DNA from 4 places in the Corallincola platygyrae genome. Region 3 is predicted to be linked to each of the others. Evidence: predicted binding sites of a transcription regulator. Region 3 holds the regulator's gene; each other region holds the start of a gene.

Region 1 (3,917 bases), on a different contig from region 3:
CGCTGAATAGTCACCGTTATCGTACGCATTAGAACCATCAAGGTAGCACTGTCTGAACTGCGCAACACGCTCGTGCTGCTCTTCATCTTTCTGAAAATTTTCCAAAGCAGTAGCGGCAAAATTCCCCAATTCCTTTTCGTTATTCATTCGGTTTGCAGTCTGCATCATCTCCTCAAACTCACCAATCCTGCCTAACGTAATCAAACTCTCTCCCAGAAACTCCTTTGGAATACCCTCTACGCCTAAGTCGGAGAATGGCTTGACCGCCTGATAGTAGGATTTCTTTGCCTTAATCAGCTCACCTTTGTTTGCTTCAAGCTTGGCCTGGCATAAACCCTCAAAGGTTGCGAAGTCGAAGTCACCATACAAGTTGTCTTGTTTTGCTCGGTGTAAACAGTTCATCGCTTCGTGATGGAATTTATGTCGTTTAGGGGCTTCTTCTGCGCTCTCTGACGCTTCAAAGGTGTTCCGGACATAGTTAAGTAAGTGCTCTATATCATGATGAAGAGAGCGCTTACTTAACTCATAGATGTTTTGATACGTTTCTTGCGCTAAGGTTTTTTCGCCGACCTCTTTTGCGATAGTGGCAATTTGTTGTTGACGCTCAATTGAGTATGGAGAGATATCCGCTGCGTCTTGCAGTGATTGAAGTGCAAGTGCTGGTTCGGATAGCCCATACAGTGCTTTGGCTTTTAGGTCATGAGCATCCAACAGCTGAGGGTGCACAACAAGAAGCTCTTCAAGAAGCTCTTTTGCTTCTTCAAAACGAGACATGCCGATTAAGCTGCGGGCTAGTGCGACTTTTGCCCACGAGATATCTCTTTCGGCAAGTAGCGACTTCAGGAATTTCTCCGACTCCTCATATTGACCGGTTTTACAAAACAGTTCCGCCAGCAGGTTCTTGCAGTGGGCGCTGTACTTGCCGCCAGTTGTGATGAGTTTGTGGCAGGCTTCGATTGCCCCCTTATCGTCCTGATCGGCCAGCTTGGTGAGAATCGGCTGCATTGCCTGGCGCTTGTGATAGGCGCGCTCGATACGAGAACTAAGTTGGCGCTGAGAGAAGGGCTTCATTATGTAATCATCGGGCTGGTTTTCAATGGCGCCTAACACCATTGCACGACTGTTTTCGCCGGTGACAATAATGAAAATAGCTTCCGTGGTGATCAGGGATTTTGCGCGCAGCTCTTCCAGCAGTTGCCGCCCATTTTTCTTGTTCATACCTAAGTTGTAGTCGACAAGCAGCAAGTCGAAGTCATGATCGTTACATATCTTGACTGCTTGCTCGCCACTCTCACACATATCTATGCTGGTATAACCAATATTGTTCAGCATGCCTTTCAGCATGACCTGAAATGAACGTTGGTCATCAACAACCAGCACGCGTGAATTGTTTAGTTTCAAACTAACTCCCTGAGTTACCGCGTTTTAACTCCTGCGTGAATATAGCATAGCGACATGGTGCAGTAAGGGGCATGGATCACCGCAAAACTAAATTTGATTAAAGATTTTATGGAGCTTGCCGACAACTAGTTAACAAAGTGAAACGGGTAGAATTGTGCAGTCCAATCAGGTCAATTCAACATGGGTAGTAAACGAGCTGGAGCTTGGTCAATCGCTGAATTATGCGATAGCCAGTAGCGATAGTGCTAAGTTTTCCCTTCTGTTGGCAATGCTCTCTGATGACGTAACGGATCAGCCGCAATTCTCGTTTGCTAATACTCAACAAAGAGAAGCCGATGCAACCGATGCTTCGCTGCGGCGTGCACTTCAACTTACTCCCCCCAAACCGCTTTACGCTGATGACGCTATCGACGAAAAACTTGGCTTGTATCATCAGTTACGTAAAGCAGAAGCTTCATTGGCGGATCTAAGGTTAGCTGACGCATTAATGCCACAGCCGCTTGTAGGCAAGTCTGAAAATGATGATGGTATATCTGCTGACATTAAAGCTATCTTGCCGCATTGGAAACAAAACCCAGCAAAGCCTACTGAAAGAACATATCCTGCTGACGAGCCAATGATATCCCTGCTCAATCAGCTGCACTCAAAGCCCGTCGCAGCGTAAACAGTCCCAGCGAAGTTGGCTTATGTACAAGCAGCTTTGTTTTAAAAAATTAATAAAAAAGCCCGCATTAAGCGGGCTTTTTTATTCTTAGCGGCTGCTAATTACTTTTTCTTAGCAGGTGCTTTCTTAGCTTTTTGAGATTTAGCTAAGGCATCAGCACTGTCTTCGCCTTCTTGGTACGGACGGCCGTAGAAAGAATCGATAAGAACTTGCTTCAGTTCGCTGATCAGAGGGTAGCGTGGGTTCGCACCAGTACACTGGTCGTCGAACGCATCAACTGCAAGCTGGTCAACTTTGGCCATGAAGGCTGCTTCATCAACACCAGCGTCTTGGATAGACAGTGGGATGTTCAGCTCAACTTTCAGTTCTTCCAACCAAGTCAGCAGGTTGTTAACTTTCTCTTCGGTGTTCTTACCACCCAGACCCAAGTGGTCAGCCACTTCAGCGTAGCGAGCACGTGCCTTAGGACGGTCGTACTGAGAGAACGCAGTTTGCTTGGTAGGCGTGTTTGTCGCGTTAAAGCGAACAGTGTTAGCCAGAAGCAGGGCGTTTGCCAGACCATGAGGAATGTGGAACTCAGCACCCAGTTTGTGAGCCATTGAGTGACACACACCCAGGAAAGAGTTCGCAAACGCGATACCAGCGATAGTCGCGGCGTTGTGAACCTTCTCACGGGCAACAGCGTCAGCCTTGCCGTTCTTATAAGAGCTAGGCAGGTAGTGCTGAAGCAGCTTAAGTGCTTGCAGAGCCTGACCATCAGAGTATTCGTTAGCCAGTACAGATACATAAGCTTCCATTGCGTGAGTTACAGCGTCATAACCACCGAACGCACACAGAGACTTAGGCATATCCATAACCAGGTTGGCGTCAACAACTGCCATGTTAGGCGTCAGCTCGTAGTCAGCCAGAGGGTACTTCTGACCAGTCTGGTCATCGGTAACAACAGCGAACGGAGTAACTTCTGAACCTGTACCTGAAGTGGTAGTGATACATACCAGCTCAGCTTTGGTACCCATCTTAGGGAACTTGTAGATACGCTTACGGATATCCATAAAGCGCATAGACAGGTCAGCGAAGTCAGTTTCTGGGTGCTCGTACATTACCCACATGATCTTCGCAGCGTCCATTGGAGAACCACCGCCCACAGCCAGAATTACGTCAGGCTGGTAAGTGCGACAAACGTCAGCACCTTTGTTTACAACGCTCAGTGTAGGATCCGCTTCTACTTCGTAGAATACTTCAACTTCCATGCCCTTATCTTTAAGGATGGCACGCAGGTCATCAACATAACCGTTGTTGAACAGGAAGCTATCGGTAACGATCAGAGCACGTTTCTTGCCGTCCAGATCGTCCATAGCGATTGGCAGAGAGCCACGACGGAAGTAGATAGACTTAGGTAGTTTATGCCACAACATGTTTTCAGCTCGCTTAGCAACAACTTTCTTGTTAATCAGGTGCTTAGGACCTACGTTTTCAGAGATGGCGTTACCACCCCAAGAACCACAACCCAGGGTCAGTGAAGGCGCAAGGTCGAAGTTGTAAAGGTCACCAATACCACCGTGAGAAGAAGGCGTATTCACCAGAATACGTGCAGTCTTCATCTTGTCGCCGAAGTAGTTGATACGATCAGCGTTTGCGTCTTGGTCTGTGTAAAGCACTGAAGTGTGGCCTACACCGCCGATGTCGAGAACGATAGCTGCCTGACGAACCGCATCTTCGAAGTCTTTCGCTTTGTAAACACCCAGAGTAGGAGACAGTTTCTCGTGAGAGAATTCGTCATCGTAAGATGCTTCCAGGCCTTCACCGATAAGGATCTTAGTTGCCTTAGGAACAGTTACGCCTGCCAGTTCAG
Region 2 (3,917 bases), on a different contig from region 3:
AGCGCTTCCGGTCACCACACAACAGCCTGCAGAGGTTAAAGCCCTGATAGAGACATGCCGTAAATTAGTGCCTCACCGAGATCAGATGGGTAAAAATATTCGTGCCATCATCATGGGCATACCGAACGTGGGTAAGTCCACCACCATTAACCTGCTAGCCGGTCGCATTATTGCTAAGACGGGTAATGAACCTGCAGTTACCAAGGCTCAGCAGCGTATTAATCTGCAAAATGGCGTGGTGCTTACCGACACACCGGGAATGCTGTGGCCTAAGGTTGAGAACGAAAACAGCGGTTATCGTTTAGCTGTCACAGGTGCTGTAAAAGACACTGCCATCGAGTCAGATGATGTCGGCATGTTTGCGGCGGATTATTTATTGGAAGCTTATCCAACGTTGATTCAGAAACGCTATGGTATAGACCAACTGCCTCAAACTGGCTGGGACCTACTTGAAGAGATTGGTCGCCGCCGGGGATGTTTGCGCTCAGGTGGCAAGGTAGAGATGAATAAAGCCGCCGATCTGTTGCTCCATGAACTGCGTGCTGGCACTGTCGGTAAGATCACGATGGAAACACCGGAAATGGTGACGGCAGAAGAAGCTGAGGTAGAGCGAGTTCGGGCTGAAAAGGCTGATAAAAAGGCACAACGCAAGGCCAAGTTTAAAGGGCGCAGATAACGCAGGGGAGAAATGTGGACGTGAATACAGAAATTGAAGCGGCGGTACTTCGTCGTTTACTTGATCATCTGGACAGTCGAAAAGATGTCCAGAATATTGAACTGATGAATTTAGCTGGCTTTTGCCGCAACTGCCTGTCGAAATGGATGATGGCTGAAGCTGAATCACGTGGTGTGGGCATGGACTATGACCAGGCAAGAGAAGCGGTTTATGGGATGCCATACAGCGAATGGAAAGAGAAGCACCAAAAACCGGCTACGCCGGAACAACTCGCTAAGTTTGAAGCGTTGCAACAGGGTCAAGACTGACCCGTTAATGCTGGTTCAGTCTCTACGCAACTTGGGTTTGCTTGAAATTGGTGTTGGATACCGTTTCACAACCCAGTAGGTAGAGAAGATAAAAGTAGCAATGGTGGCCGACTGAATCAGGGTGGCCCCTTGCTGTGATAACACACCGCTTGAGAGTGCTGAGAATGCTACCAGCATAGAAAACTCGCTGGCCTGTCCCAGTCTCACGCCCAATTGTTGTGATATTGGCAAAGATTCACCTGAGCGCAGAAACGCATGTTTAAAGCTGAGCGCTTTAAGGCCAACCAGCACCACACCAAAGCAAAAGCCAGATAACATGAGGAAGGGCGCCATGGTGGCATCAAACTCTGCGCCGATGGCAAAGAAGAACAGGATAAGGAAAAACTCTCGCAGTGGTTTAAGGTGTTCAGCAATTGCCATCGCCACCTGACTTACCGCAATAGACAATCCTGCGATAAATGCCCCCATCTCATATGAAAGGCCAATCTGGTGAGCTGTCTCCGCCCAAAGTAAGCACCAGGCGAGCGTTGTAACGAAGGTGTACTCTTGGATCACATCGAAACGCCGGAACAACGGCAATACGATAAAACGTACGCCTGCAAATGCCAGTACGGCCATCACGGCCAATTTCACTAATAGCAGTCCGAAAGTGAACACCATGCCTTCGCCACTGTCGACATTGAGAAACAGGATCACCATAATCGCGAGAATATCCTGCATCAGCAGCACGCTGGTCATCACCTCACCTATGTGCTTGTGATGCAATGCGGTTGTGGGGATAAGTTTCAGTCCAATAACCGTGCTTGAGAACATCAGGGCTGCGCCTATCACCAAAGCCTCTTTTATTGCCATGCCCATACCGAGCGCAAACAAGAAGCTGGCGGAGAAAAACAGCAGAGACGTGCCTAAGGTTACCAGCGCGGTTTTTTGAAACAGTAACAGGAGCTTTCTTGGTTGCAGGTGCAGACCAAGCAGAAATAGCAGCAGGATAACGCCGACGTGGGAGATCTGTTCAATGTTATTGGCATCGGGGAACAGGTCGAAACCTGAAGGGCCAATCATAATTCCGGCAAAAATATAGGCGAGAATAATAGGCTGTCGGGCATAGAGAAATGCCGTACCAATGATCGCGGCGCTGACCACAATCATGGATAGCTGTATCACAATGGCATCTGCACTTATCTGCATGGCTGACCCCGCCTTTTTTATGGCAGCAACACCTGAACCTTGCTCACCACATCCTTATTTACTGAGCATACCCGCAAACATAGGGTGATGTGAATCATGCTTTTTACCCAGACACTACTCATTTTGCATCAACAGCGAGAAATAAAAGCATTTAGCATCAGTTAGTTAGACAAATAACAAAAAAAGGCTAAAGATTGTACAAATCTTTCCGATAACCTACGTGTACAGTTGCGTACAGAGTTTAAGCAAGGGTGAAAGGCCTTTGCATGCGTAGAAGGCGTTAACCATGAATAAAATCCCTGACATGATCAATCTGCTGCGTCCGCAGCCTGGACAGGCTAATCGTCCCGGCCAGTCTATTGCAGATAACTTGGGTGGAGCTAAGTCCATGCCAGGGCTCGTATCGTCTCAGCCTGGCGAGTCAGTTAGCCTTCGCTCGCCATTCCAAGTTGCAATGCGTTCGCTGTCGGATGCCGTTTTCCGTAACTTGCCGATGGCCAATTCAACTTCAGCAAGTGAGCCTGCTGATGTTGAAGATACCGGTGGATTTGATTTTGAATTGGTTGCGAACAATGTCACCTCCTACATTGAAAAAGCTGTGATGCAGGCCAAAGAGCGTGGTGAAAGCGACGAGTATCTGCAGGATATGATGCAGCAGGCTTATGCTGGCGTTGAGCAGGGATTTGGCGAAGCCAAAGACGAACTGGAAGAGATGGGCATGATGAGCGAAGAGCTCAACAATGGCATAGACAAGAGCTATGACATGATTCAAAACCGTCTTGGTGAGTTTGAACAAGAGCTGTTTGGTGTGCCAGCGGAAGCTGGTCCACAAGTTGAAGTAACCAGAAGCAGCAGTACTCAGAGTTATAGCTCTGGTGGCGATTTCTCAGGTGCACAGCTGGTTGGACAGTCCGCTTCTTATCGCATTGAAAATAGTGCCTCTTTAGAGCTGATGACTCAGGAAGGTGACAAGATCTCTATCAGCTTTGATGCTCTCCAGGCCAGCTCGCTGGGTATGGGATACGCCTCCAATGACAATGGTGAAGCGCTGATTTCGAGCTATAGCAACGAACAGTCATTTGGCTTCTCCTTCTCTGTTGAAGGAGATTTAAGTGAAGATGAGCTCGCCGCTATCACCGATTTTATCAATCAGGTCGCGGGTGTCGCTGATGCCTTTTTTGCGGGAGATTTCGATGCGGCGTTTGATAAAGCCAATGAGCTAGGTTTTGATGACTCGCAGATAGCCTCTTTCTCAATGAACCTTGAACAAACTCAAACTGTTGCCGTGGCCAAGGTGTATCAACAGGTTCAGGACCAGCCAGCTTCAGACCGAGGCCCCACCCGCAGCGGTGAATCTCTTTATGATGTGATGGAGCCGCTGAGTGAATACATCAAACAGTTTAAAGAACTGATTGAGCAGAGTGAAAGTCTGTTTAATGAGCGGGAAGATGATGCAACTGATTCGATAGATCAGATAGCTGAGAAAATTCTGCCATTCTTACGTCCTGAAGATGAGCAAGCTGCAGAAAGGTTCCAATCTTTCAATCAACGACTGCTGGATGCCATTGCCAAGCTTGAAGGCAATGAGCAGGCTTGAATTCAGAGATGAATGACTCCATTTGGAAGCGGCTTAGGCCGCTTTCTTTTTGCCTGACAAAAAGGTGAAATTAGTGCGCAATAAATGTATTCCCACAAATAGGAGGATGTATGGCGCTAAGCCATGAAAGCAGTACAGAGCAGCTATC
Region 3 (3,917 bases):
GGGCCTGAAGCAACCTTCTCATAGCCGTGGGCAGAATAGTGAGATGGAACAACTCAAGGCTGAGATGACTCAGATGCGCAAACTACTGGAGCATCAGTTATCAGGATTGATGTGGCAGGAAGTAGAGCGTCGCGAGCCGATGCGTGCCATGCTGGTTTCTCAGCTTAAAAAGATGGGATTTGCAGACGATCTGGCGGATCAGGTTGCATGTTACATTCCAGACGAAATGGAAGCGCACGAAGCGTGGCCAAAAGTTCAGAACCTGATAGCCGACCAATTGATCACCAACAACGACGCGATTATGCGCGAGGGTGGTGTGGTTGCGCTACTTGGGCCTACTGGCGTAGGCAAAACCACGACCATTGCAAAGATCGCAGCACGCTATGCGATGCAATATGGCGTTGACCAGGTTGCCTTGGTGACCACGGATACCTATCGAATTGGTGCTCATGAGCAGTTGGCAACCTATGGCAAGATCCTCGGCTGCCCGGTAAAAGTGGCTAAAGATGCCGAAGAATTGGCGCAGACACTACATCAGCTTCGCAATCGTTCGTTAGTACTGATTGATACCGCAGGCATGGGCCAGCGAGATACGCGTCTGACTGAACAGCTGCAAACGCTAATGGATGGCAGCGAACATGAAATCAAAAACTATTTGGTGCTTTCCGCTACATCTCAGCGTCAGGTTCTTCAGGAAGCGGTATCTCATTTCCGTCGCATCCCGCTTGCTGGTTGCATTTTCACCAAACTTGATGAATGTTTGAGTTTGGGCGAAATTCTGAGTGTCACAATTCAAAACGCCTTACCTATCGGGTATCTTACTGACGGACAACGAGTCCCCGAAGATATTCAGGTCGCAGATCCACGCTATCTTGTGACGAGGGCGACAGAGCTGATGGAAAGTACCAGCCAAGAGGAAGGTTACCTCTGGACAACTGATACATTCAGTGAGATCAATTCAGAATTATATGACTAACATGTTTTCCGACCAGGCGAGTGGTTTAAGAAAAATGAATCGCGCTCAGATGGTAAAAGTAATCGCTGTCACCGGAGGTAAAGGTGGCGTAGGTAAAACCAACGTATCTATTAATACGGCTGTAGCGATGGCCGAGCAGGGAAAACGTGTACTTGTTTTAGACGCTGACCTTGGGTTAGCGAACGTAGACGTAATGTTAGGTCTACGTGTTGAACATAACTTGTCTCACGTTTTGTCTGGTGAAGTTGAGCTGGAAGATATCCTGCTCGAAGGCCCTAAGGGCATCAAGATTGTGCCCGCTTCGTCAGGCACCCAGTCTATGGTTGAGCTGTCTCAAACTGAGCACGCAGGATTGATTCGTGCGTTCAGTGAATTGAGAACCCAGTTCGACGTTCTTCTTGTTGATACCGCGGCAGGTATTTCAGAAATGGTGCTGAGCTTTGCTCGTGCCGCGCAAGATGTGATGGTTGTCGTGTGTGACGAACCAACCTCTATCACTGACGCATACGCATTAATTAAATTATTGAGCCGTGAGCATGGTGTTTTTCGCTTTAAGATCGTGGCAAACATGGTGCGCTCTCTGCGAGAAGGGCAAGAATTATTTGCTAAGCTTACCCGGGTAACCGACCGATTCTTAGATGTGGCGCTGGAGCTGGTTGCTACCGTGCCTTTTGATGAAAATGTAAGAAAGGCGGTTCGTAAGCAGCAGGTTGTTGCAGATGCGTTTCCTAAATCTGCAGCGTCCATTGCGTTCAGAACTTTAGCGGCCAAGGCTGTTAATTGGCCAATACCGTCTCAGCCAACTGGTCACCTGGAGTTCTTTATCGAACAACTGCTGCAGAACCCTGAAACAATCGAAGAATAGTTGCGTGAATAAAGCGGCTGCCTATATAGCAGAACAACGTCAGACCATCGTTGAACAGCACGCTGGATTGGTCAAGCGAATTGCGCATCACCTGAAAGGGCGGTTGCCCGCCAGTGTTCAACTGGATGACCTCATTCAATCCGGCATGATCGGCCTGCTGGAAGCAAGCAAGAATTATGATGGTTCAAAAGGCGCGAGCTTCGAAACCTTTGCTGGTATTCGAATCCGAGGCGCCATGCTGGACGAAATCAGGAAGGGCGATTGGGCACCAAGATCTGTCCATCGCAACAGCCGAAAAGTCGCAGAAGCGATCGCAGATCTCGAACAGCAACTTGGACGTGATGCAACGGACACAGAAATCGCGCAAAAACTTGATATCACGGTACAGGACTACCATCATATCCTTAATGAAGTAAGTACTGGAAAGATCATAGGCTTAGAAGACCTCGGCGTTTCCGAGGATGTGATAAGCGGAGATCAAGATTCGGCACGGAGCCTACCTTTTGAAGGCATAGAATCTGAGCGCTTCCAAGCAGCCTTAGTGACCGCCATCAAAAGCTTGCCAGAGCGGGAAGCGCTGGTGTTATCGCTCTACTATGATGAAGAGCTAAATCTGCGAGAGATCGGGGAAGTGCTGGGTGTGAGCGAGTCTCGCGTCAGCCAGATCCATTCGCAGTCGATGCATCGGCTTAAAGCCAGATTGAACAATTGGACTAACTGACCCTGAGGGTCAATAACGTACCACGGTAAAGCTCACTGGAGGGCGTCTTGGATACAAGCATGAAGATTCTCATTGTTGATGATTTTTCGACGATGAGACGTATCATCAAGAATTTGTTGCGGGATCTTGGCTTCAACAATACTCATGAAGCTGATGATGGCAGTACCGCACTGCCTATGTTGCAAGGTGGTGACTTTGATTTTGTTGTTACCGATTGGAACATGCCAGGAATGCAGGGGATCGATCTGTTGCGCGCTATTCGTGCGGATGACAAACTGAAAAGTTTGCCTGTACTGATGGTGACAGCAGAAGCGAAGAAAGAGCAGATTGTTGCAGCCGCCCAGGCTGGCGTAAATGGTTACATTGTTAAGCCATTCACCGCCGCGACCCTGAAAGAGAAGCTCGACAAAGTCTTTGAGCGTCTCGGTTAAGAGACTGACGAGGGGAGCTTCATGGCTGATTCAAATCTGCCAAGCCTTACGCTTGAGCAGGCTCGTGCACTGGTATCGCATCTAGAAAGCGGCGAAGAAGACAAAGCACAGCAGTTGCTGGCCTCTTCTCACCCGGCTTTTTCCAGTGACTTATTTTCTGAAGTCGGTAAGTTGACACGTCAACTTCACGACGCATTGCAAGATTTTCAATTAGATCCTCGTTTAGGAACACTCGCAACCGAAGACATGCCTGACGCACAGCAGCGTCTGAACTATGTACTTGAAAAGACGGAAGATGCAGCAAATCGCACCATGGATGCGGTTGACGCAAGTCTGCCTATTGCGGACCGTCTAAATAGCGAGCTGGGCACCCTGATGCCAGCCTGGAAATCATTGATGGAGCGACAGATTGAACTGGGTCAGTTCAAAGAGTTGTGCCATAGCCTTAATGATTTCCTGACTTCTGCCGAAAAGGATTCAGAGGTGCTAAGAGAAAGGTTAACTGAAGTGCTAATGGCCCAGGATTTTCAGGACCTTACAGGACAAGTTATTCGTCGGGTTATCGAATTGGTTAGAGAGGTGGAAGACAATCTCATCCATCTGTTGACGGTATTCGGAGCACCTGAGAAGGCCGATGATAGCCAAGAAAAAACCGCCATCACTGCCGAAGGACCTATCGTTGATGCGGAACAAAGAGAGGACGTAGTCTCCAACCAGGATGACGTAGACGACCTCCTATCAAGTCTCGGATTTTAAGGGGAAAGGCGCCCATGGGGTTTGAAGTTGATGAGGACATCCTCCAGGACTTCCTGGTAGAAGCCGCAGAAATTCTTGAACAGCTGCAAGAGCAGTTGGTTGATTTGGAAAACAACCCAGAAGATGCTGATCTGTTGAACGCCATCTTCCGTGGTTTCCACACCGTAA
Region 4 (3,917 bases), on a different contig from region 3:
CAAAACGATTTATTACGGCTCCAAATAGGCTACGCTGTTTATCGACGACTCGCAACGCGTCGTCTGCTGCAATAATGGCAAACTGAGCGTTGTCGACTAAATCAACTTCATCAAGGCCCAGGTTTTCTGTGCTAAATGTTCCCAGTGTTGCTTCTATCAGTTGAAAGGCATCGGCACCGGCTTGAAAAGAAACGGTTCTGCCGCCGGCACCATTGATTTCGGTCTGGTACGACTCAAGGCGAACATAACTAAACTGGGGGTCATGGAAGTTAGTGACATCATAGTCGGTGCCATCAAAATCATCGTCGTTTTCGATAAAACGTTCCAAAAAGCCTTCAGAGCCGGAGCTGCTACCGGTGCCTAAACCGCGCATCGTATTTTGGCGAACGTCACCACCATCAGCATCAAAACCACCGAGAGCCCCGTTATCCTCGTTATAGATGTTCATCTCATCATTAACGACGTCATTAAATGTATTACCGGCGCCGAGTTCAGTAAAAAGGCCGGCCTCACTAGCCCAACGGCCGGTCTCTGCAATGGCTTCATCAAGAGTTGCGCCCTCTTTCAAGGACTGCATCATTGTTTCAATGCCAGTGCCGTTGGTTCTCTCGTGAATGTATCGCATTACAACGTAGCCACCGGAATATACTGCGGCTACCTCAAGGTCCGTGGATGGCTGTCCAGTATTGCCCTGCCAATTATTTAGAAGCTCATCTCTTATCGCGCTTAACCCTCCCGGGATATTCTCAATGTCATTGGCAAGGCGTGTATCTGCACCCCGTACAACTTCAGCAGAACCCTCAACAAACCACGTCGATTTGGTGGACAGGTCCATATTCACTGCCATTACGCCGTGAGTCATCTCATGCAAGATTGTTTCGTCCAATCTAATCAGGTTGTCGCCGGTTAGCCCGTTATCAAAACCATTGCCAAAATCATCCATATCAACAACAAGGCGTAACTCTTTCGCAGGATCACCGGGCACATTCTGGTATTCGACAAACGCTAACGTACCGTTCTGTCCATCAACATGCTCAAGGTCGACAGTTAAAAGTTCCCCTCCACCAAACAAACCTAACTGATCTCCCAGAATAATGGTGGACTCTTGAAGGTAACTCTTTCTCAGACCCTGCAAAATATTGCGCTCAGACACATCAAAAAGATAACCCGAACCATTATCAAACAACTTAGTGTCGCCAAAACGCGTAGTTTCGTTTATTCGGTCAACTTCCTTGAGAAGCTGACTCGCTTCCTCTTGCAGCGACTGACGGTCCTCGCGGCTGTATACACCGTTAGCTGCTTGAATACTTAATTCTCGTACACGTTGGATTGAGTTGGTGATTTCCTGCAAAGCTCCTTCTGCGGTGCGCAGCATAGCTGCGCCGTCATTGACGTTTCTTGTAGCAACAGCAAATCCATCGATCTTTGCAGTTATGCGATTTGATAACTGCAAACCAGCAGCATCGTCAGCAGCAGTATTTATGCGCAGCCCAGAAGATAAACGTGCAAACGACTCGCTCAAGCCTCGGCTGGCGTTGCTCAACGCGTTTTGGCTAAACAGTACATTGCTGTTGGTTTGTAAAGATGAAATCAAATGGCAGATCTCTGGCTACAATAGTGACAGCTCTCACACTATGTCGGCATGCACATAATCAACCTTTAGATAAAAGTCACAAACCAAGATCCAGCTCATACTGAATTAGCAATTAAAAAATAGAAACTAACTTAGATCACAAACAGATATTGGAATGTGCGTGTCCTCGCAAGCCTGATGATTACTGGCGATTCAGGTTTTACTTAAGCGCAAGCAAGTACCAAAATAGCCACACCTACTCACCAATTAGTAAGACTAAAAGCGATGAAAAAAGGTATTAAAAACTTTCTCAAGTCCATCCTTCTTGCAGCTGGATTATGGTTTTTATTTATGTGGTTGACCGAATCACAAACTCTGGCAGTTCTCACCTCAGTTTTAGTACTGTCTGCCGGAATCCTTTCTTTGGTTGAAGACTTGGTCAATCAAAGCAGGAAAACAAACCAACTGATTTTATAGTTAAGGCTCCGTCTGCCTCTTAAGAGGTGTGGCAGACGCTACTTATCGCGCTTAACTTTTTTCTCTCTTTTTTATTCCTTATCTTTCTTAAAACAACAACTCCTTGTTTACGCGTACCTTTTGGCTGACTTGCCAGGAGACCTTCGTTATTCCGTACTCATTACAAAGCTGGCTTTGTCCATACTTACACTGACGCTTGTTTCGCTGGAGTAAGTTATGGCGGGTCGCTACTTCCCTTTTTCTTTTAAGAGTTTTGTTTGGTTAATCGTGGCTTTGTTGGTACTACTTTATGGCTTGCAATGGCTGACATACGCAGACAAATATCAACTACGACAGGTAAACGACTTCCCGGAATCAGATAGAATCACCCCACTCTATCGGAATGTAACCACACATATCCGCGACACACCGCGACCGGAAGAAACTTTTACCTTCCCTGTTCCTCTGGGTGGTGTGGGCCCTGACATTCCCCTCTATGCAGGTGACAATCAACATCCCTTCTTTTGCATGACAGTAGATTCCAAACTTGGCCAACCACTCGTTGATAACCAGCAAGGCTTAGGCGTCCCAGTCTACGAACAGTACCCTCCCGAAAATAACAATCATGTGATCGGGTATAGTAAAGATTGTTTGATAAAGACCTCCCTTCGATACTTTTTTCAAAACACAGAAGGCGAATTTAAGCCGTTCGAACTTGAGTCAGCCCCCGACTCGAATGACATAATGAGAGTTAACCTGGGAGGAGAAGATGTCCCCTTCATTATCCGTGTCGAGACGGGCAGCATAAATCGCTATCTGTACATGATCGCGATGCCAGTCGTTTGGCCTGCAGCCCCTGAGCGTGATTCATCTCAGCTTTGGAATAAGCGCCTGATTTACCAATTCAAAGGGGGATCGGGGATTGGCTTTCGTCAGGGCAAACTGCGTATGCGTGGCATTATTGAGCGACGTGCTGCGCAACTGGCCAAAGGATATGCTGTCGTCACATCCACAGCCAATCGAACAAGTTATACCTATAACATGTTGCTGGCCGAAGACACCGCAACCAGAGTAAAGCGGCAGTTCACCAGCATTTACGGTAATCCATTATATACAGTGGGTGTAGGAGGCTCTGGTGGTGGACTAGCGCAATACCTGATCGCCCAAAATAAACCCGGCATCATCGATGCCGCCCTCCCCCTTTACAGTTACCCAGACATGATCTCGCAAACCATTTATGGATTAGATTGTGAACTGATTGAGCACTATTTTGCTATCACCTCGTTTGATAGAGATAAGTGGAGTGACTGGAATCTCAGGCGTTCCATACTCGGTGTTAACACCAAGCAGGGACATATACATAGGTATGCATGGCTCCAGCCCATAAACCAGTTAGCTGCTGGAGTATGGCCAGAGTATCCCGACGGCAACAGTGAATGTCACAATGGCTGGTTTGGCCTAACCTCTCTGGTTCACAACCCGAAGCAGACCTATCTTCGTAACTATTACTCAGATAACACCAAGGCAGCCGTAAACTGGACTTACTGGGAAGACATGGTTGCACTGTTTGGGCGAGACAAACATGGTTTTGCCAATACCACCTGGGACAACAGAGGTGTTCAGTATGGTCTTGAGGCCCTGAAAAATGGAGAGATTTCGCCAGAGGAGTTCATTCATCTAAATCGTTATATTGGCGGATGGAAACCACAGCACCAAATGGAAGAAGAGCGCCTCTATTCACTGTTCGGCCCCCATAATAAGCCATTGTGGTTGAGCCTTTGGAGCCGGCACAACATTACCCAACCGAATGAGCCCAGTAAAACTGCTGAGCGCAGCACCGCTAACCTAAAGGCTGTGCAGATGGCCTATAGGGGTGGCCAGGTGTTTA

The links. The regulator FliA, encoded in region 3, starts transcription of late flagellar genes. The targets are predictions, from matches to a motif close to CTAAAGNTNNNNNNNNNNNNGCCGATA.
Positions count from the first base shown of each region.
Region 1: a site for FliA is predicted at 1,499-1,525, ahead of ABEA14_RS12565 (VC2046/SO_2500 family protein). Genes of this name have one in related genera too.
Region 2: a site for FliA is predicted at 2,360-2,386, ahead of ABEA14_RS14490 (DUF5610 domain-containing protein). Genes of this name have one in related genera too.
Region 4: a site for FliA is predicted at 1,636-1,662, ahead of ABEA14_RS12410 (flagellinolysin). Genes of this name have one in related genera too.

Region 1 covers NZ_BAABLI010000014.1:287,776-291,692, reverse strand. Annotated here, with positions in the region: gene ABEA14_RS12570 (response regulator) at 1-1,401, opposite strand, end outside; gene ABEA14_RS12565 (VC2046/SO_2500 family protein) at 1,556-2,065, shown strand; gene adhE (bifunctional acetaldehyde-CoA/alcohol dehydrogenase) at 2,167-3,917, opposite strand, start outside.
Region 2 covers NZ_BAABLI010000016.1:100,327-104,243, forward strand. Annotated here, with positions in the region: gene ylqF (ribosome biogenesis GTPase YlqF) at 1-676, shown strand, start outside; gene ABEA14_RS14480 (DUF1244 domain-containing protein) at 691-984, shown strand; gene ABEA14_RS14485 (cation:proton antiporter domain-containing protein) at 1,000-2,172, opposite strand; gene ABEA14_RS14490 (DUF5610 domain-containing protein) at 2,459-3,769, shown strand; gene ABEA14_RS14495 (cation diffusion facilitator family transporter) at 3,880-3,917, shown strand, end outside.
Region 3 covers NZ_BAABLI010000004.1:376,390-380,306, forward strand. Annotated here, with positions in the region: gene flhF (flagellar biosynthesis GTPase FlhF) at 1-976, shown strand, start outside; gene ABEA14_RS02335 (MinD/ParA family protein) at 969-1,841, shown strand; gene ABEA14_RS02340 (RNA polymerase sigma factor FliA) at 1,846-2,562, shown strand; gene cheY (chemotaxis response regulator CheY) at 2,610-2,993, shown strand; gene ABEA14_RS02350 (protein phosphatase CheZ) at 3,015-3,749, shown strand; gene ABEA14_RS02355 (chemotaxis protein CheA) at 3,764-3,917, shown strand, end outside.
Region 4 covers NZ_BAABLI010000014.1:254,145-258,061, forward strand. Annotated here, with positions in the region: gene ABEA14_RS12410 (flagellinolysin) at 1-1,594, opposite strand, end outside; gene ABEA14_RS12415 (hypothetical protein) at 1,859-2,050, shown strand; gene ABEA14_RS12420 (DUF6351 family protein) at 2,267-3,917, shown strand, end outside.